3 linked regions of the Psychrobacter arcticus 273-4 genome follow. The protein of the gene in region 2 interacts with the protein of the main gene of each other region in a pairwise test. Links are inferred from orthologs where the notes say so. Each region holds a gene or a part of one and is shown on either strand. Other genes may lie near its edges.

Region 1 (5,717 bases), 1.3 Mb from region 2 along the record:
TAATTTTTATTGGTAAAACATTTTATTATCTAACGCGAATAATCTCATTTTCACGTTTTTTCGCCAATTCTTCTGCATGAGCGCGTACCATCCCTTCTATCTCATCGACCAAATTATCGGTATCAATCAGATGGCTTTTTTCGCCCATACGGTAGACCAGCGATTTTGGTGCAGCACCAACGATACCGATATCGGCTTCTTTTGCTTCACCCGGACCATTTACTTTGCAGCCAATCACTGACAAATTCATTGGCTCACGAATGTCTTCTAAACGCGACTCTAACGCGGTCATTACTCTAATTACGTCAAACTCTTGGCGTGAGCAGCTTGGGCAAGCAATAAAGTTGACACCATTAGAGCGAATATTGAGTGATTTTAAGATATCAAAACCAATTTTAATCTCTTCTTCTGGCTCGGCTGCCAAGGAAATACGAATCGTATCCCCAATACCGTCCAATAATAAACCACCAAGCGCGATGGCAGATTTGACCGAACCAGTACGATAGACACCGGCTTCCGTAACGCCTAAATGCAGCGGATTATCAATCTGTGCTGAGATCAGACGGTACGCATCCATGGTCAAAAACACATTGCTGGCTTTGACAGACACTTTATATTGATCAAAATTAAGGCGCTCTAATATATCAATATGACGCATTGCTGATTCCAGCATTGCTGCACCATTTGGCTCTTTATACTTACGCTGAATGTCTTTTTCTAAAGAGCCAGCATTGACGCCGATACGAATAGGAATATTATAGTGCTTGGCACAGGCAACGACTTCACGTACTTTGGCGTCGCTACCGATATTGCCTGGGTTAATACGCAGACAATCTGCGCCCGCTGCCGCAACCGCTAAAGCAATTTTGTGGTCAAAATGCACATCCGCTATCAAGGGTACGCTGACCAATTTGCGAATTTCACCAAATGCTTTAACGGTATCCATCGTCGGGGTAGAGACGCGCATCAAATCAGCGCCTGCTTCAACACAGCGCTCAATTTGGGCAACAGTCGCTGCCACATCGCAGGTATCGGTATTGGTCATACTTTGCACACTAATCGGCGCATCACCACCAATCGCGACATCACCGACATATATTTTCTTAGTAAGACGACGATTAATAGGCGCTGACGTTGACATAGACAAACCCTTTCATGAAAGCAGTAAGAACGAGAATAACCATAAAACTGAAGGTAATAATAAACAATATTCGCTTTGAAAAATAAATCAGTTAATAAATTAAGGCGCCAATTCAAAACTGGCTTGGCGACCATTTGCGTAGCTGTTTAAAGCGACGGATTGCTGATTAAGCATCAGGCGCACGTTATTGATATTATCGATCTGTACATTAAACGGTGGCATACCTGATAATTGATAATCACCCGCATTTTGCGAGCCCGCTATCAAGCTGCTACCGGTAGCGTCTGTAATAGTGACCACAGCAGCAGCAGTCAGCTTAACATCTAAAGTGGCGGGGGCAACGTCACCACCGCCTAAGTTTAGTGCTGAACCTGAAGCGCTAACCCCTGTAACATCGGTATTAATGGCGGCGCCTTGTGCTTGTTCTACTGCTGAGATATCTTCAGCGCTAGAGACAGGCGGCGCAGTGTTTTCCTTGCTCGCATTACTGACCATACGGAATAGGAAAATCGCTAAAATAACGACACCGATGACGGCGATGATAAGCAGCGGATTGAAGCGAATGCGACTGTGTGTATCACGCTGTAGCGTGCCCATCGGACGCAGTAGCGACTGAGTATTACTGGCTGAACGCGATTTTAGCTCATTTGGGTATGCCGCATCAAAGCTACTGGCTATTCTTACTGGGTCGAGACCCAAATATTTGGCATAGTTAATCGCAAAACCGCGTGCAAACGCCACTTGCGGCAAGTCAGAAAAATCTTCGTTTTCTAACGCTTGCAGATGACGTTTTAAAATAAACAATTCATTTGCCGCGTCGTCCAAGCTAACTTGCTTAGCTTTGCGAGCTTGCTGCAACATGGCACCAAATGATCCCTGCGCGTTAAAGTTAGTGTTTGATAATGGGGTGGTCATTTCCATGGTGCCTCTGGATTGTTAAGCCAAGTCTTTAGTTGTTTTGCTTCATCACTTAATGGATAAGCGGATAAAAGTTGCTGTGCCAATTGTTGGCGTGTCTCGATGTTTTTTTGCGCTGCCGCCAATTTGATACCTTGTAGTAGCAAGCGTGGACTAACGCCCTGCCCTTGCAGCAATATCAAGGTCTCATCATAGAGTCTTTGTGCTTGCTGAAAACGCTGCTGCTCAAGTAGTAAGTCAACCATCTCAATATGCGCAATGATGCTGTTTCGATTGCCATCTAAAGCCCGTAAAAAAGCCTTTTCCGCGGCAGGATGATCCTTTAGTTGAAGGTAGGTACGACCTAAGTTTTCTAACGCACCAATACGGCCTTCATAGCCAAGGGCAGCGCCTGCTATTTCGAACTGCTCTGCTGCCTCTTTGTAACGCTTCATCTGCGACAAATACACGCCATAATTGTTGTGTGCTTGATCAAAATCTTTATCAAGCACAATGGCTTTTTTAAAAAATTGTTCGGCTTTTTCAAGATTAAGGCGGCTACCCTCTTGCTGCAACAAAACACCCATCATATCATAGGCCGGCGCATGACGGCTATCGGCAGCAAAGGCTTTTTCGAGCTGTCTTTGGGCAGCATCGAGCTCGTTTTTGCGGATATATTGTGCAGCAAGTGTCGTTCGAACGCGAGCAATTTCTTGCTGATCCAATTGACGATTGTCATTGGGTTGCGTTGAGGTTTGATAAAGCGTGCCCGTTATTAAATCATTGGTTGGCGTGCTTTGACAACCAGAAATCAATAAAGCGCTTAACGTGCTGGCAAGCCATATACCTTGAGCACTTTTTCTAACAAAAACGGTAGCGCCCAACTGCCTCACTGAATGAGAAAGAGAGGTTTGATATTTGAACTGACAAGAATTTTTAGAAGTCATTATGGTCGCCATCATAAAACTGTGAGTCAATGCGTTCGATCATCGAGGCATCAGTTTAATAGATTTAGCCTCCATAAGTACAATTTAGTTGTCATTAATTGTCTCACTCCCTCAGTACTAGCATTGGCGACTACATTTTATTACCATTGTGATGCAAAAAAGACAGCTAAACATAGTCCGTCTGCAATACTAGAAATAATATTATAGTAACGCGTTACTGCTATAAATTTTTCTTGTTTGCTTGCTTGCTGCTGCCTGCATAGTAGAGGCTACAAAAAATACTATAGTAGGATTCTTTTTAATACGCGACTCTCAACTTAATATGGGCTATCGTAGGCTGGTGCTTTTAGCCCAGTCAATCGTAACAATTTGCCAAAAACGCTGGGCTAAAGCCACAGCCTACGCCAAAAATTATGATAGTTGAGAGTGGGGTTTTTTAATACATTAATTCATCTATAGCTACGTTAGATAGCTATAGCAGTCATTTTTATTAACCTAATCAACTATTTTCGCGGTCTTTAATACTTTGCTGCCAAGCGGCTGAGCGACGTGTTCTATCGGCTACCTGCCCAACCAATTGCCCACAAGCGGCATCAATGTCATCACCGCGCGTTTGGCGAATGGTACAAACAAAACCTGCTTCACTTAATATGTTGCTAAAGGCATGAATGCGATTGTTACTCGACTTATCATAATTTGCATGTGGGAATGGGTTAAACGGTATCAAGTTAATCTTACTTGGCAAATCACCCAATAAGGCAACCAGTTGCTCAGCATGCTCATTACTATCATTGACACCGTCTAACATGACATATTCGATCGTCACATGTTTTTTATGGCGCGGGTTCACGTCAAAGACGTAATTTCTCGCCGCTGCCATTAACTGCTCTAACGGATATTTTTTGTTAATCGGTACCAATTCATTACGCAGCTCATCATTTGGCGCGTGTAATGAAATCGCTAAAGCGACGTCCAGCTCTTTTGCCAACTCATACATTTTTGGCACCACACCTGAGGTAGATAGAGTGACACGGCGCTTTGATAAACCATAGGCATGATCACTGAGCATCAACTCCATTGAGCTGACAACGGGACGATAGTTTAATAACGGCTCACCCATGCCCATCATGACCACATTGGTGACATTATTTTCCCATAAACTATGGTCAATATTCTCTAAGCTGTCGTTTTCATCGCTCATATAAGAAGCATTGGCCACCCATAATTGTCCGAGAATCTCAGCCGCCGTTAAATCGCGCTCAAAGCCCTGCTTGCCCGTACTACAGAAGCTACAGTCCAGCGCACAGCCGACTTGCGAGGAGATACACAAGGTTTTGCGACCATTTAACTTACTGTCATCTGCCGGAATCAATACCGTCTCAACCAATGAGCCGCCAGTCACTTCAAATACCCATTTGCGCGTACCATCATCACTATATTGGCGATGGATAACCTTTGGTGGTATCACACAGGCATTGGCTGATAACTTATCTCGCAAAGACTTACTTAAATTGGTCATTTGCTCAAAATCTGTCACCCCTTGCTGATATATCCACTTAATGACTTGCGTCGAGCGGAACGGCTTTTCGCCAATACTCTTAAAGTAATCCGCCAATTGTGCTTGTGTCATGCCTAGTAGATTGGTTTTTGCCTGCGCCTCGTCTACCAATTTTATGCTGTTAGCAGTTTTGGCTGGGAGATATTGGACAGGGGTTTGGACAGTCGACATAATAAATAACCTTTTTGCATTTTTTGATATAAGCGATGCAATTGTTGAGATGGGCGTTGCTAGACATACTTAATGTATGAGTGCATGAGCAATCCGTTATGAGTGCATTTTTTATCAGAAATTGATAGAAACATACTGATAAAGGATTGATAACGCTAAGTAAAACCAATAATGAGGGAGAAAAGTTAAAATTTCAATGCATAGTTAGACTATAATTGATCCACTTTTAAAAGAGTGCAGCGCTACTGGGGTTAATTATTCGCAGCCTCTGTCTGCGTAGGCACAGCAAGCAAGAAAAATTAACCCCAGTAGTGCTTTATAACATCTGTATTTCTTTTACTTAGGACTGACTATATTATAATAGCTAAAACGGCTTATACCAAAAGATATAAGCCGTCTCGTTACACTAATAATTAATCAGCGCTATTATTATGGATAACAGTGGCTGTTAATAAAATCTGTTAATAAAAGCTGCTATTAACGCGTACGTGCACAAACTTCTTCTTCATTGAAGAAGTAGCTGATTTCACGTGCTGCTGATTCTGCTGAATCTGAACCATGAACAGCGTTTTCATCGATGCTGCTAGCAAAATCAGCACGGATAGTGCCTTCAGCTGCGTCTTTTGGGTTAGTAGCGCCCATGATTTCACGATGCTTAGCGATAGCATTTTCGCCTTCTAGTACTGATACCAATACTGGACCTGACATCATGAAAGATTTTAGGTCGTTATAAAATGGACGCTCAGCGTGCTCAGCGTAAAAACCGCCCGCTTTTTCATCATCTAGTTGCATCATTTTAGCCGCAACAATTTTTAGACCTGATTTTTCAAAACGGTCGTAGATAGCGCCAATGTTATTGCCAGCGACTGCGTCAGGTTTGATGATAGATAAAGTACGTTCGTTAGCCATGAAAAGCTCCTGATATATAAGTGAGAAATTAAATAATTTACGTTGTCTGTGATCACTGCGCTAAGCGAATTCATTCATGCATGTCTAATACGGA
Region 2 (5,732 bases):
TGAAAATGAGCGTTTAGAGTATGTTTATTATGAATATCGATTTTTCACCTGTTAGATGAGTCATTACGATGTCCAAAAAAAACCCTAACCGCCTTGCTACTCTCATCGATCATCAAGCTTTTGCTGGTAGTGCGCTACCTCAAAGCCTATCTGATAGTATGCGTTTATATGTACAAGCGACCACTGAAATAAAAGCGCTTTTAGTAGATTGTCTACCTGAGGAAATCCTCAATAGCTGCTGGGTCGTAGGCTTAACGTCTGAACAACTGACACTCAGTGTCGAGTCGGTAACTGCTGCCAATCATATTCGCTATTTACAGAGCGCGTATTTGCAGGTGTTAACAGAGCAGTCAATTACATTTAAACAACTCAAGCAAATTCGCGTCGTCGTAGCCAAGAAATCTGCCGATAATCATTATTCTAAATCATCATCAGCCTTGTCAGAATCACGCTCAATGTCCGTTAAAGCCCATGAAAATCAGGCTCTTAGCCAAAACACAAAGCGGACTATAGCACAGACAGCAGAGCATGTCACCACTGATGAAAACCTCAAAAAAGCACTCTTGCGCCTCATAAATTCGTAAAAAACCCCTACAAATAATGTAAAGTTATGTAAATTAATCCAGTAAATGACACGGTTCAGGCTAGGTTTTTGTAATTTCAAAAACAAAAAAAATCATCTGTCAGTGTCATTCACATTGTGAACATCACTAACAGATGATTTTGCTATTCGCTACAGCTTTTATCTCATCTACTGTACAGGTAACTAATCATAAAATAAAGAATTATACATCCACTTATACGAATATTATTTCGTCCCACCTATAACCATTTTATGTAATATTGCGTAAATGTTTCGATACTTCGTGTATATTCCTGTATTCATCCTTCGACAGTTATACCATTCAAAGGTAAATATTCGATAGGACATGTTACATTGTCATCAAAAGTTACAATTTCAAAGTTATTGTGGTCGGATAAAATCTCACGCACCAATAAATTATTTAAAGCGTGACCAGATTTATAAGCATTAAAACGACCTAGAATCGGATAGCCAATCAAATATAAATCACCAAGTGCATCTAGAATTTTATGACGGACAAATTCGTCATTAAAACGTAGACCTTCTTCATTCAAAATATTTGCTTCATCGATGACAATCGCATTGTCCATGCTGCCGCCTAATGCCAAATTGTTCTGACGCATGGCTTCAATATCACGTAAAAAACCAAAAGTACGTGCTGAGCTTAATTGTTCAATGAAGTTTTGTGTGGAAAACTGCAATTGGGCATGCTGAAAATCTTTATCAATCGCAGGATGGTCAAAATCAATCTCGAAATTCAGCTCAAATCCACTGTAAGGACGTAGCTCTGCCCATTTATCATCAACTTTGACACGTACAGTACGTACAATTCTAATGAACTTCTTTAAAGCATCTTGTTCACACAAACCTGCTTGTAATAACAATCCTACAAATGGCGCAGCACTGCCATCCATGATAGGTATCTCTGATGCTGATACACGAATTAGTAGATTATCAACACCAAGTCCTGCTATGGCACTGAGCAAATGCTCAACCGTACCGACACGGGTACCACCAAATACCAGATTGGATGACATCATGGTATCTTGTACCAAAAAGGCACTGGCAGGGATGGGTGTGCTGCCAACAATATCAGAACGCTCAAAGACGATTCCAGTATCAATTGGTTGCGGCTGAAACTCTAAATCAACAGGTTGACCACTATGAAGACCAGTACCTGTAACGGCGATTGCTGTTTTTATGGTTCGTTGGTTCATGACTGTCTTCTCACATATTTTGTTACAATTGCTATAGTGTAGCATTACCCGACCCCAGTTCGCTAGCGATAAAAAGCATTGATATACCTATCTCTTTGATTAATAACACTTATCGAAGCATTATTATCGATGACTCTCTAGTCGCAATAGCTGACAGATTGCTATGACATAGTGAGCTTTAAAGTGCTTTGTCTTCTAGAGTCGGTGAAAAGTAATATCGATACAACACGTACTACTGGTGCAAATTTTTCTTGCTTGCTGTGCCTACGCAGACAGAGGCTGCAAAAAATTACACCAGCAATACGGTAGCGACTTTAAAGTATTTCAACTATATACATAGGCCGGTTGGTAAATAGCAGATGTTATCAATAAGCACAAAAAAGCCAGCGTGAACTAACCCCCATAAGTTATGTCCAACTTATGGGAGTCAGTTCAAACGCTGGCTTTTTTAAAGAGCAATATTTAGATGAATGATATCTATTTGTTTTGCTGACGCTTTAGATAGTCTTGAATGCTATTGGTCTTGCTTTTAGTCTGTTCAGGCACCGTATTTGAGCGAATTGGGTTTTCTTGATACTGAGCTTGAGACTGTTTTTGACTGTTTAATGCACTGGTATGCAAGTTTGGGTCAACAGGTTGTGTACTGTTTACAGAAGGCACAGGCTGTTCTACTACTTCAGGCTCTTCACCAGCATTTTCATCCAAGGTTAAACCGGTTGCGATAACTGTAACGTGTAAATCGTCACCCATTTTCTCATCAATCACTGAGCCATAGAAGATATGCGCTTCATCGATATCAGTAATTTCTTCGACGATGACACTGATTTTGCTCATCTCATCTAAAGACAAAGATTCAGACGATATCACGTTGACGAGTAAGCCCTTGGCATTCTCTAGACGCAAATCATCAAGCAGTGGCGATCTAATGGCTTTTTCAGTGGCTTGACGCGCACGATCATCGCCACTGGCACGACCGATACCCATCATAGCATGACCCTTAGCGGTCATTGCTGTACGAATATCGTTAAAGTCAATGTTGATCATACCTTCGCTAGCGATAGTTTCAGCAATACCTTGAACCGCATGCAATAACACATCATCTGCTTTTTTAAAGGCATCTTGCATAGAGATGTTGCCGTAGACACTCATCAGCTTGTCATTTGGAATGGTAATGATAGAGTCAACAAAATTGGTAAGCTGCTCGATACCCGCTTTGGCAGCCTTGATACGTTTGCCGCCTTCAAATTTGAACGGCGTGGTGACTACGGCAACGGTCAATACTTCCATCTCTTTAGCAATACGCGCTACGACTGGTGCAGCACCCGTACCCGTACCACCGCCCATGCCGGCGGTGATAAAGACCATATCTGAATGCTCAAGTAAGGCACGAATCGCTTCTTCATCACTTTCTGCCGCTTCACGACCCACTTCTGGATTCGCCCCTGCGCCAAGCCCACGATTGGTTTTTGCGCCAAGTTGCAATTTATGCGGTGCGGTCAAACGATCAAGCGCCTGTTTGTCCGTATTCGCACAGACAAAAGTTACACCTCTAATCCCTTGCTGTACCATATGTTCAACTGCATTACCGCCGCCGCCGCCTACACCGAATACAGTGAAGCTTGCCTGGCCATTATTTTGAAGCTGATTATCATCAGGCATGGTGTATTTTGACATAAAAAAGTTTCTCCAGTTGCAGATAGCGTGATGGTCGATACGTGGTAACACACGCATATGGCGCGCTATCGACTTACTATATATAAATGTATTTGAATAAAACAGGGCCATGGCTTAAATAGTAATGCTTAACCAAGATATGCCGTCATTATACAGGGTATTGCTATTAATATTGTTGCTTGGTCTTGCTGACAAAACTCTTATCTGATGGTGGTATGTAGATTGTCAGTAGAATTACAGCGCAATTATAATATCTTTTTTAGTACACTGGCAAAACGTTGACCGGCACTTTGAAAAACGCCTGTGACGCGATTTTTTTGAATCGCCTCAGGCTCGCTTTTTTCACTGCGGCGAAACTGCTCGCTTTGACTATATAATAGTGTACCAAATGCCGTTTGATAAGCCCGATCATTAACCTGAAGATTCAGCTGCTTAAAGGATTCATCATTATCAAAATGATTGTAAGTACTAATCGCAGGGTGCGTGTTGGTCAATACCACTGGCATTTTTAGTAATTTTTTGGCAAAGGGTATCATGCCTTTAATAGCACTACCGCCGCCTGTGAGCACAATACCCTTATCAATATAGCCTAATAAGTCCGCTTCATGCAATTGGCGAACCACTTCAGTGAAAATCTGCACGTAACGGGCTTCAATAATACGAGCAAGGTTGTAGATACCAATGTTGATTTCATCACCTGACCCTTGCGGTTTAAACAGGAAAAATGAACTTGGATCTACACTATTGACATCAACTGTACCATGCGATTTTTTCAGCTTTTCAGCCTCTATCATCGAGATACCAACGTCTGCTGAAATATCCATCGTCACTTCATGACTGCCCGTTGCGATACAATGGGTAAAAATCAGCTTGTTTTCTTTATAAACACAAATACTTGTGGTGCTGGCACCTATATCCACTAAGCAAACGCCTTGTTGGCGCTCTTCGCTCATCAAGCTATATTCTGCACTGGTTACCGCATCGAACACAATATGATCAATACCAACATCACAGCTTTGCAATAGTTTTTGGATATTTTGACGACCAGCAACCGGCATCATCATCATGTGATACATCACAGCAATGTTGTGCGCCACCATGTCAATGGCATCATCAACCATAAACTCTTGGTTATCGATATAAATACCTTGCTGACAACAATGCATTAAATAATAATCAGATGACAAATCTTGCGATTTAGCGTTTGAGAGCGCTTGCACCATGTCTTTAGTACGGACGAATTCATCTTCTACTCTAACATCGCCAGCACTATTTTTGCTCAATAGCTCAGGAGTTGCCATCGTAAGCCATACACTATGCACGCGGCAGTTGGCGGTATCTTCCGCTTCTTGAATAGCCTGTTTGATAGCGCCCTGCAAACGTTCGCGATGCTTGATTTGACCTTGATAAAAATCGCTATTTTTAACTTGCCCCACACCCATAATACGGATGTCTTTTGCAGACACAACGCTACCAATAACGACATACACTGCCGTGGCACTTAAATGGACAACAACCAGATTTTCAGTATTTTTCATGGTACCAGACAAATTATCGCTAAACAGGAGAACAAATGATGTCTCCATTAAATCATTAAAATAAGGCTATTATCGTCTGATAATAGCGTATGTATACTCTGTATAAAAAATAAAGCAGACAAGTTTAGCGTGTTGGCTACTTTATATATTACTTATAGAGGTGTTTCGCTTGGGGGTTTTTCGTTTACGGGTGTCTCATTATCTTTTGGCGGCGCTATATTCCATGCAATCGTAAATCCGTTTTTGTAACGAAGATCTACCGACTGCATCTCATCACGGCGGTTTTTTAATTGATTACCCAATAGCTGGCTCAAATTCAGCAGCTTTTGTGCCGTATTTTCATTATCAACGATAATACGTAACCCATTATCAAAACGAATCAGCCACGTCATTCTTGGCGACAAAATGATATCTTCAACTTGTAAGCCAAGCGGCGCATACCAGTCATTGACTTGCTGCATCTGCTGCATAATGACTGGTGCCTGCGTCATATCACCTTGCAAAGTTGCAAAATCCTCTTGCGTTAAATCTCTACTATCAGCAGGGACAAACACATTGCCTGTTGCATCTACTAAACGCTCAGTACCAAAATTTGCCACTGCCTGCTTAGGCAATACCGTGACCACTATACCTCGCTGCCAATCACGACTGATACTGACCTGATCAACCCAAGCCAAACCAGTGGTGATATCTCGCAGCGCCTGCAAATCAGAGGTAAAG
Region 3 (5,794 bases), 1.6 Mb from region 2 along the record:
TAAATCTTGTACATAATCAGGCATGTCGTATTTGATAGAAGTGGCATCGCGTGGGTCATGACCAATCATTGGTTGTAACAGATAGGCACAGTCCATGGCACTACGTCCCATACTACCGGCTTGATCAAGACTGGAGGCATAAGCAATCATACCGAAGCGAGAGACGCGACCATAAGTAGGTTTGATACCGGTTAAGCCGCAAAATGAGGCAGGCTGACGAATTGAGCCACCAGTATCACTGCCCGTAGCGACTGGTACAAATCCCGCCGCCACTGCTGCTGCACTACCGCCTGATGAGCCACCAGGCACGTGTCCTATGTTCCAAGGGTTGTGCACAGCACCGTAATATGAGCTTTCGTTGTCCGAGCCCATGGCAAACTCATCCATATTGAGCTTACCAAGACTGATCATGCCCGCTTTATCGATGTTAGTGACGATGGTCGCATCATAAGGAGAGATAAAGTTGTGCAGCATCTTAGAACCGCAGGTGGTCAATACGCCTTGGGTACAAAAAATGTCTTTATGCGCCATTGGCACGCCAAGTAATGGTCGCTTATCACCTTGCACGCGCATCTCGTCCGCCGCTTTTGCTTGTGTGCGTGCTGTCTCAGAGGTATGAGTGATAAAACTGTTAATCTTACTATCAAGGGCGTTGATACGTTTGATATAGTGGTCAGTCAGCTCAAGGCTGCTAAATTGTTTGTCTTGCAGACCAGTAATGAGCTGCTGGGTACTTAAGAGATGAAGTTCAGACATAAGGTGTCGTCCGTCAAAATGTTAATAGCATAAAATAAGATAAGAATTCAGAGAGCGACAGCCGCCTATTCAATCACTTGCGGTACCAAATACAAGCCATCTTCCACGGCAGGGGCGACCGATTGATTGCGCTCGCGGTTAATATCGTGTTTGGCGACATCAGCACGCAGGTCTTGACAGGCTTCATGAATATTCGATAAAGGTTTGATGTCAGTGGTATCAACATTGCCAAGCGTATTCATCAGCTTTAATATTTTGGTAATATCAGCAGCGTAGCTATCGGCAGTATTTTCATCGACACCTAAACGGGCAAGGTTGGCAACTTCTAAGATTTCTTCACGGCTGACAGTGTTGTCAGACGTTAATGGTTGCTGTGACATAGTGTCTCCAGTTACGGACAGTTTTTGTTAAAGTAGAATATGACTAAAACAGATAAGCGCTAAAATAAGCGACTTATATAAAGATGTAGGTATACAGTGGGTTTATTATAAAGCATCTGACCGAAGTTTACAGAGCAGGACACTTGATTGCGGCACAATCTTTACTCAGATCGTTACTCAAAGCGGCTTTACTAAGTACTCCTTTACTAAGTACTCCTTTACTAAGTACTCCTTTATTAAAAAAGGATTAACCAGATAACCGATTTCGTAAAGTTGACCGGATAGTAAAAAATTGACTGTCAATTACACCCCATTCAATGACGAAATACGTTACAGTGGGTAGCTGCTGCTAAGCAAATCATCAAGCAAAGTACTTAGTAAATATTATAAGACGCTAGCTGCTTGTTAATGATTGAATTAAAGGGTGTTTCATTAAAGCGGCTGGTATGGTCTGTGATTTCAAACTTTGTAACAACTTTTAGCGAATAAGAGTGAAATCCTAGCGTACTGATGCAAATATCTGTGTTTTTTTTGAGCCAAATCGGTATAATTTAGCTCAGTTTTTTCATTTCATCATTATAGCTTCGGTTTGACTTGTTACGATGATAAACTCTCGCCACAGGTAATGTCTAAAGACGACCTGCTCAACACTGACCAGTAACCCCTCAGTCACTCTCATTCGCCTCATTTGTAATGCGCTGGAAATATTAGTCATGAACCTGTTTGGATTTTTATCAAATAATATCGCAATCGACCTCGGTACTGCGAACACCCTTATTTTTATTCCTGGTAAAGGCGTGGTGCTCGATGAGCCTACGGTGGTCGCGCTTCGAAGTAATCGCACACAGAACCCTACCGTTGCTGCTGTTGGTATTGATGCCAAGCAGATGCTGGGTCGTACACCTGCCAATATTACTGCTATCCGCCCATTAAAAGACGGTGTAATTGCTGACTTTGAAGTGACGCAAAAAATGCTTAAGTATTTTATCGCCAAGGTAAAAGCCAAGCGTTTTATGGCACAGCCTAACGTGGTGGTTTGCGTTCCTTGTAAATCCACCCTTGTTGAGCGTAAAGCGATTCGTGAAGCAGTATCGTCAGCGGGTGCTAGCAAGGTATTGCTATTAGAAGAGCCAATGGCAGCAGCGATTGGTGCTGGCATGCCGGTTCATGAAGCTAGTGGTTCAATGGTCGTTGATATCGGTGGTGGCACTACTGAGATTGCCGTTATCGCCTTGTCAGGCTGTGTCTATGCTGAATCTATCCGTATCGGTGGCGATATGTTTGATGAAGCCATCATTACTCATGTGCGCCGTACTCATGGCTGCGTGATTGGTGAAACCACGGCTGAGCGTATTAAAAAAGAAGTAGGATCTGCTCTAAATGAAGATAGCCAGTTAGAAGTAGAAGTGCGTGGACGCAGCATGGCAGAAGGGGTGCCAAAGAGCTTTACTGTCAATTCAGAAGAAGTACAAAAAGCTTTGAGTGATCCGTTAAGTGGTATCGTCAGCGCGGTCAAAGCGGCACTTGAGCAGACGCCACCTGAGCTATCATCAGACATCGCTGAGCGTGGTATTGTCTTGACCGGTGGTGGCGCATTGCTCCGTGATTTGGACAAACTTATTTCAAGAGAAACAGGTCTGCCAGTGACAGTCGCTGAAGATCCATTGACTTGTGTGAGTCGTGGCGGCGGCATTGCGCTTGATTTTATCAATAACAAAAGCCTAAATATGATTTTTGTATAAATCATTGTTTATCAAGCATTGTTTATCAAGCATTGTTATATCGGCAATGTTAGATAAGGCTGAAGTTAAAGATAAATAGGTATGAAAAAAGGTGGATGAATAACATTAAAGGTAGCCAATAAGGTTGCCTTTAATGTTGTTAATAAAAGCTATCTATCGCTAATAGATACTTAGCATTTTTTGATACAATCATCTTTTATATAGTGCTATTCAGTGCTGGCAACTGCTCACATTAAAACCTCTACATTAGACGAACTATGACTCCAAGTATTTTTGCTCGCCAGCCACTCGTGCTTCGTATGACTGCTGTTTTATTGATAGTGGCATTGATACTGATGTGGTTTGATAGCAAAAATCCAGAATGGTTCAATCCTATACGCTCAAGCAGCCACGCCGCGATGCAGCCTATTTATGAGCTGTCATTGCTACCCAGTTATGCCAAACACTGGTCAAGCGGTAGTCTGCAATCAAAAGAAGCGCTGCGCCGCGAAAATATGCAGCTCAAATCGCAGCTTATTCACGCCCAAGCCAAATTACAGCAGCAAGATTATATCTTGGCGCAAAACGCCCGTTTGCAAGGTATTCTATCGACCACGAGTCCAGAGCAATTTGATTTAAACTTGGCACAAGTGATTGGTACCGACACCAATCTTTTGCGTCAAATTGTGGTATTGAATAAAGGTGCTCAAGATGGGGTGCAAGTTGGACAAACAGTCATCGATGAAGACGGCATCTTAGGGCAGATTATTAATGTCTATCCTAATACCAGCCGTTTATTACTAATTACTGATGAGCGGCAGTCCGTCGCCGTTACTGTCAAGCGGACTGGTCAGCGCGCTATTGTCACTGGTCAAGGCATACCTACCTCATTGAGCCTTGAGTATGTTTTTAAAACCTCAGATGTGCGTGTCGGTGATGAACTGGTATCATCTGGATTAGGTGAGCGTATCCCTGCAGGCTATCGCGTTGGTCGTATCGCGCATATTGAAGACACGCAAGCAGATAATTTTAGAAGTATTAAAGTCACTCCTGCGGCAAACTTTGTTAATAATGCTTATGTGCTGATATTGCAAGACAAGCTGGCTAATAAAGATAATATTGGCATCACTGAGCCTTAATAATAATTATTCGAAATAATAATTGTCCGATATTTAGCCGTCATCTCATTTAAGCGCGCTGTTTTGTTTTACGCCTCGTTTTTTATTCCCTGCAATGCTCAATTTATCATTAAGTAGCTGCTAAACATCCGCCAAAGGTAAGTATTCATGGCATATCCTGATTCTGATCATGCAAATGGGCTGCTGCATGCCGTGATTGTACTGAGTTTTATTATTGCCTCATCGCTCAGTGTTTATCCATTAAGCCCTAGTATGGCCACATTGCGTCCTATGATCATGATCATGATACTGATTTATTGGTTATTATTTCAGCCACGTTATGTGGGCATTTTTAGCGCCTTTACCATTGGCCTTATTGCTGATTTACTGATGGATACTCATTTAGGACAACAAGCTTTTTCTGCTGTGGTAGTGGCGCTCATGATAAAGGTCACCAGTATTTATATCAGACAGCTAAACACGGTTAGTGCATGGATAATAGCCAGTTTGGGATTGTTTGTGTTTCAAGCGAGTTTATGGATGCTACAGATGTTTGTGCAAAATGTCTTTGTTGCCCAATCTACTTTTTCTTTATTGATGAGCATCATCAGTTGGCCATTGGTGCTTTTGACGTTACGAAAATTTGTACGCTAATCAGGGTAGTTATTGCAGCGATTATCAACACAAGTATTTTAATTAAAAATGATTTTTACAAGCATCTACTATAAACGACGCTCGTTTACTTTGGGCTAAGCCTATCAATACCCAATTTTTATACAATAAGAGAGTAGCCATGGATATCATCTTAGCATCTGGCTCGCCGCGTCGTCGCGAGTTACTAAGTAGAGCGCAACTAGAGTTTACTATTATCAGCGTCGATATCGATGAAACGCCTTATCAGGATGAGTTGCCCAAAGACTATATTGTCCGTATGGTCGCCGCTAAAGCAGAGGCAGCAGCCACGCAGCTAAATATACAGTTAAAGAATAATGAAGCTCACTCATCTAAGTCACTCCTATCTCAGCCCATTATTTTATTGACCTCTGATACGATTGGCGTATTACCAGATGGCAAAACAGTCTTGATCAAACCAAGCAATCGCGAAGATGCTTATCATATGTGGCAGCAAATGTCTGATAGCACTCATGAGGTATGGACGGCTGTACAAGCGACGCAACTCTCATTGCATTCTAAACATACGGATGAATTCGATACTGAGCCAGTATGGCAAATCATCAATCAGAAACAAATCATTGAACGTACAGAAGTAACTTTTATAGCGCTTACCCCAGAGATGATGAGTGATTATTGGGACGGTGGCGAGCCTGCTGATAAAGCAGGTGGCTATGGTATACAAGGACTGGGTGCGGCTTGGGTTAGCCGTATCAATGGCAGCTATACCAATGTGGTGGGCTTGCCGCTTGCACAAACACTGGCATTGATTAAAGAGATGACCAACACTGCTATGCTTGAAAACTTTGATGCCTAAATAAAAGATACTTAATAAAGCTTAAATGCTCAAAAAGCTAGAGTAGGGGTATTTATTGATTCAGCTCTGCTTAATATTTAGTTGAGTATTAATTCCACTGCACATAATGACACGGTTGTGTCATGGGCAAAAGCAAGTGGCATTTGTTACACTGTCAGGCTACCAAACTATGAATGCTTCACCAGAAAGCTAAGTGATAAGAGAAAACACTATGTCCGAAGAGCTGCTGATTAATATTAGTCCCATGGAATCCCGTGTCGCCGTATTAGATAACGGTATCTTGGGCGAGATTTATATTGAGCGTCATCATAAGCTGGGTTTGGTTGGTAA

The links.
Region 1: the proteins of ftsZ (region 2) and rlmN interact in binary tests that used the Escherichia coli proteins (3 or more experiments, as listed by UniProt). The link is inferred for Psychrobacter arcticus 273-4 from one-to-one orthologs.
Region 3: the proteins of ftsZ (region 2) and PSYC_RS02530 interact in binary tests that used the Escherichia coli proteins (3 or more experiments, as listed by UniProt). The link is inferred for Psychrobacter arcticus 273-4 from one-to-one orthologs.

Annotation. Positions count from the first base shown.
Region 1 is NC_007204.1:805,783-811,499, reverse strand. What follows is about bases 2,600-5,480. They hold rlmN (23S rRNA (adenine(2503)-C(2))-methyltransferase RlmN), read right to left. Parts: upstream 4,715-5,480; coding sequence 3,485-4,714; downstream 2,600-3,484. Other genes in these bases: ndk (nucleoside-diphosphate kinase), read right to left, coding at 5,192-5,480; pilW (type IV pilus biogenesis/stability protein PilW), read right to left, coding at 2,600-2,985. In the rest of the region: ispG (flavodoxin-dependent (E)-4-hydroxy-3-methylbut-2-enyl-diphosphate synthase), read right to left, coding at 26-1,141; PSYC_RS03560 (helix-turn-helix domain-containing protein), read right to left, coding at 1,241-2,056; more of pilW, read right to left, coding at 2,053-2,599; more of ndk, read right to left, coding at 5,481-5,623.
Region 2 is NC_007204.1:2,146,900-2,152,631, forward strand. What follows is about bases 1,377-4,272. They hold ftsZ (cell division protein FtsZ), read right to left. Parts: upstream 3,475-4,272; coding sequence 2,278-3,474; downstream 1,377-2,277. Other genes in these bases: lpxC (UDP-3-O-acyl-N-acetylglucosamine deacetylase), read right to left, coding at 1,377-1,800; ftsA (cell division protein FtsA), read right to left, coding at 3,720-4,272. Outside these bases: PSYC_RS09025 (DciA family protein), read left to right, coding at 69-584; more of lpxC, read right to left, coding at 883-1,376; more of ftsA, read right to left, coding at 4,273-5,012; PSYC_RS09045 (cell division protein FtsQ/DivIB), read right to left, coding at 5,165-5,732. UniProt on the Escherichia coli protein: Essential cell division protein that forms a contractile ring structure (Z ring) at the future cell division site. The regulation of the ring assembly controls the timing and the location of cell division.
Region 3 is NC_007204.1:587,850-593,643, forward strand. Bases 906-3,863 are described here. They hold PSYC_RS02530 (rod shape-determining protein), read left to right. Parts: upstream 906-1,849; coding sequence 1,850-2,878; downstream 2,879-3,863. Other genes in these bases: gatC (Asp-tRNA(Asn)/Glu-tRNA(Gln) amidotransferase subunit GatC), read right to left, coding at 906-1,136; mreC (rod shape-determining protein MreC), read left to right, coding at 3,136-3,863. Outside these bases: Asp-tRNA(Asn)/Glu-tRNA(Gln) amidotransferase subunit GatA, read right to left, coding at 1-756; more of gatC, read right to left, coding at 822-905; more of mreC, read left to right, coding at 3,864-3,996; rod shape-determining protein MreD, read left to right, coding at 4,144-4,629; PSYC_RS02545 (Maf family protein), read left to right, coding at 4,769-5,464; PSYC_RS02550 (Rne/Rng family ribonuclease), read left to right, coding at 5,676-5,794. UniProt on the Escherichia coli protein: Forms membrane-associated dynamic filaments that are essential for cell shape determination. Acts by regulating cell wall synthesis and cell elongation, and thus cell shape.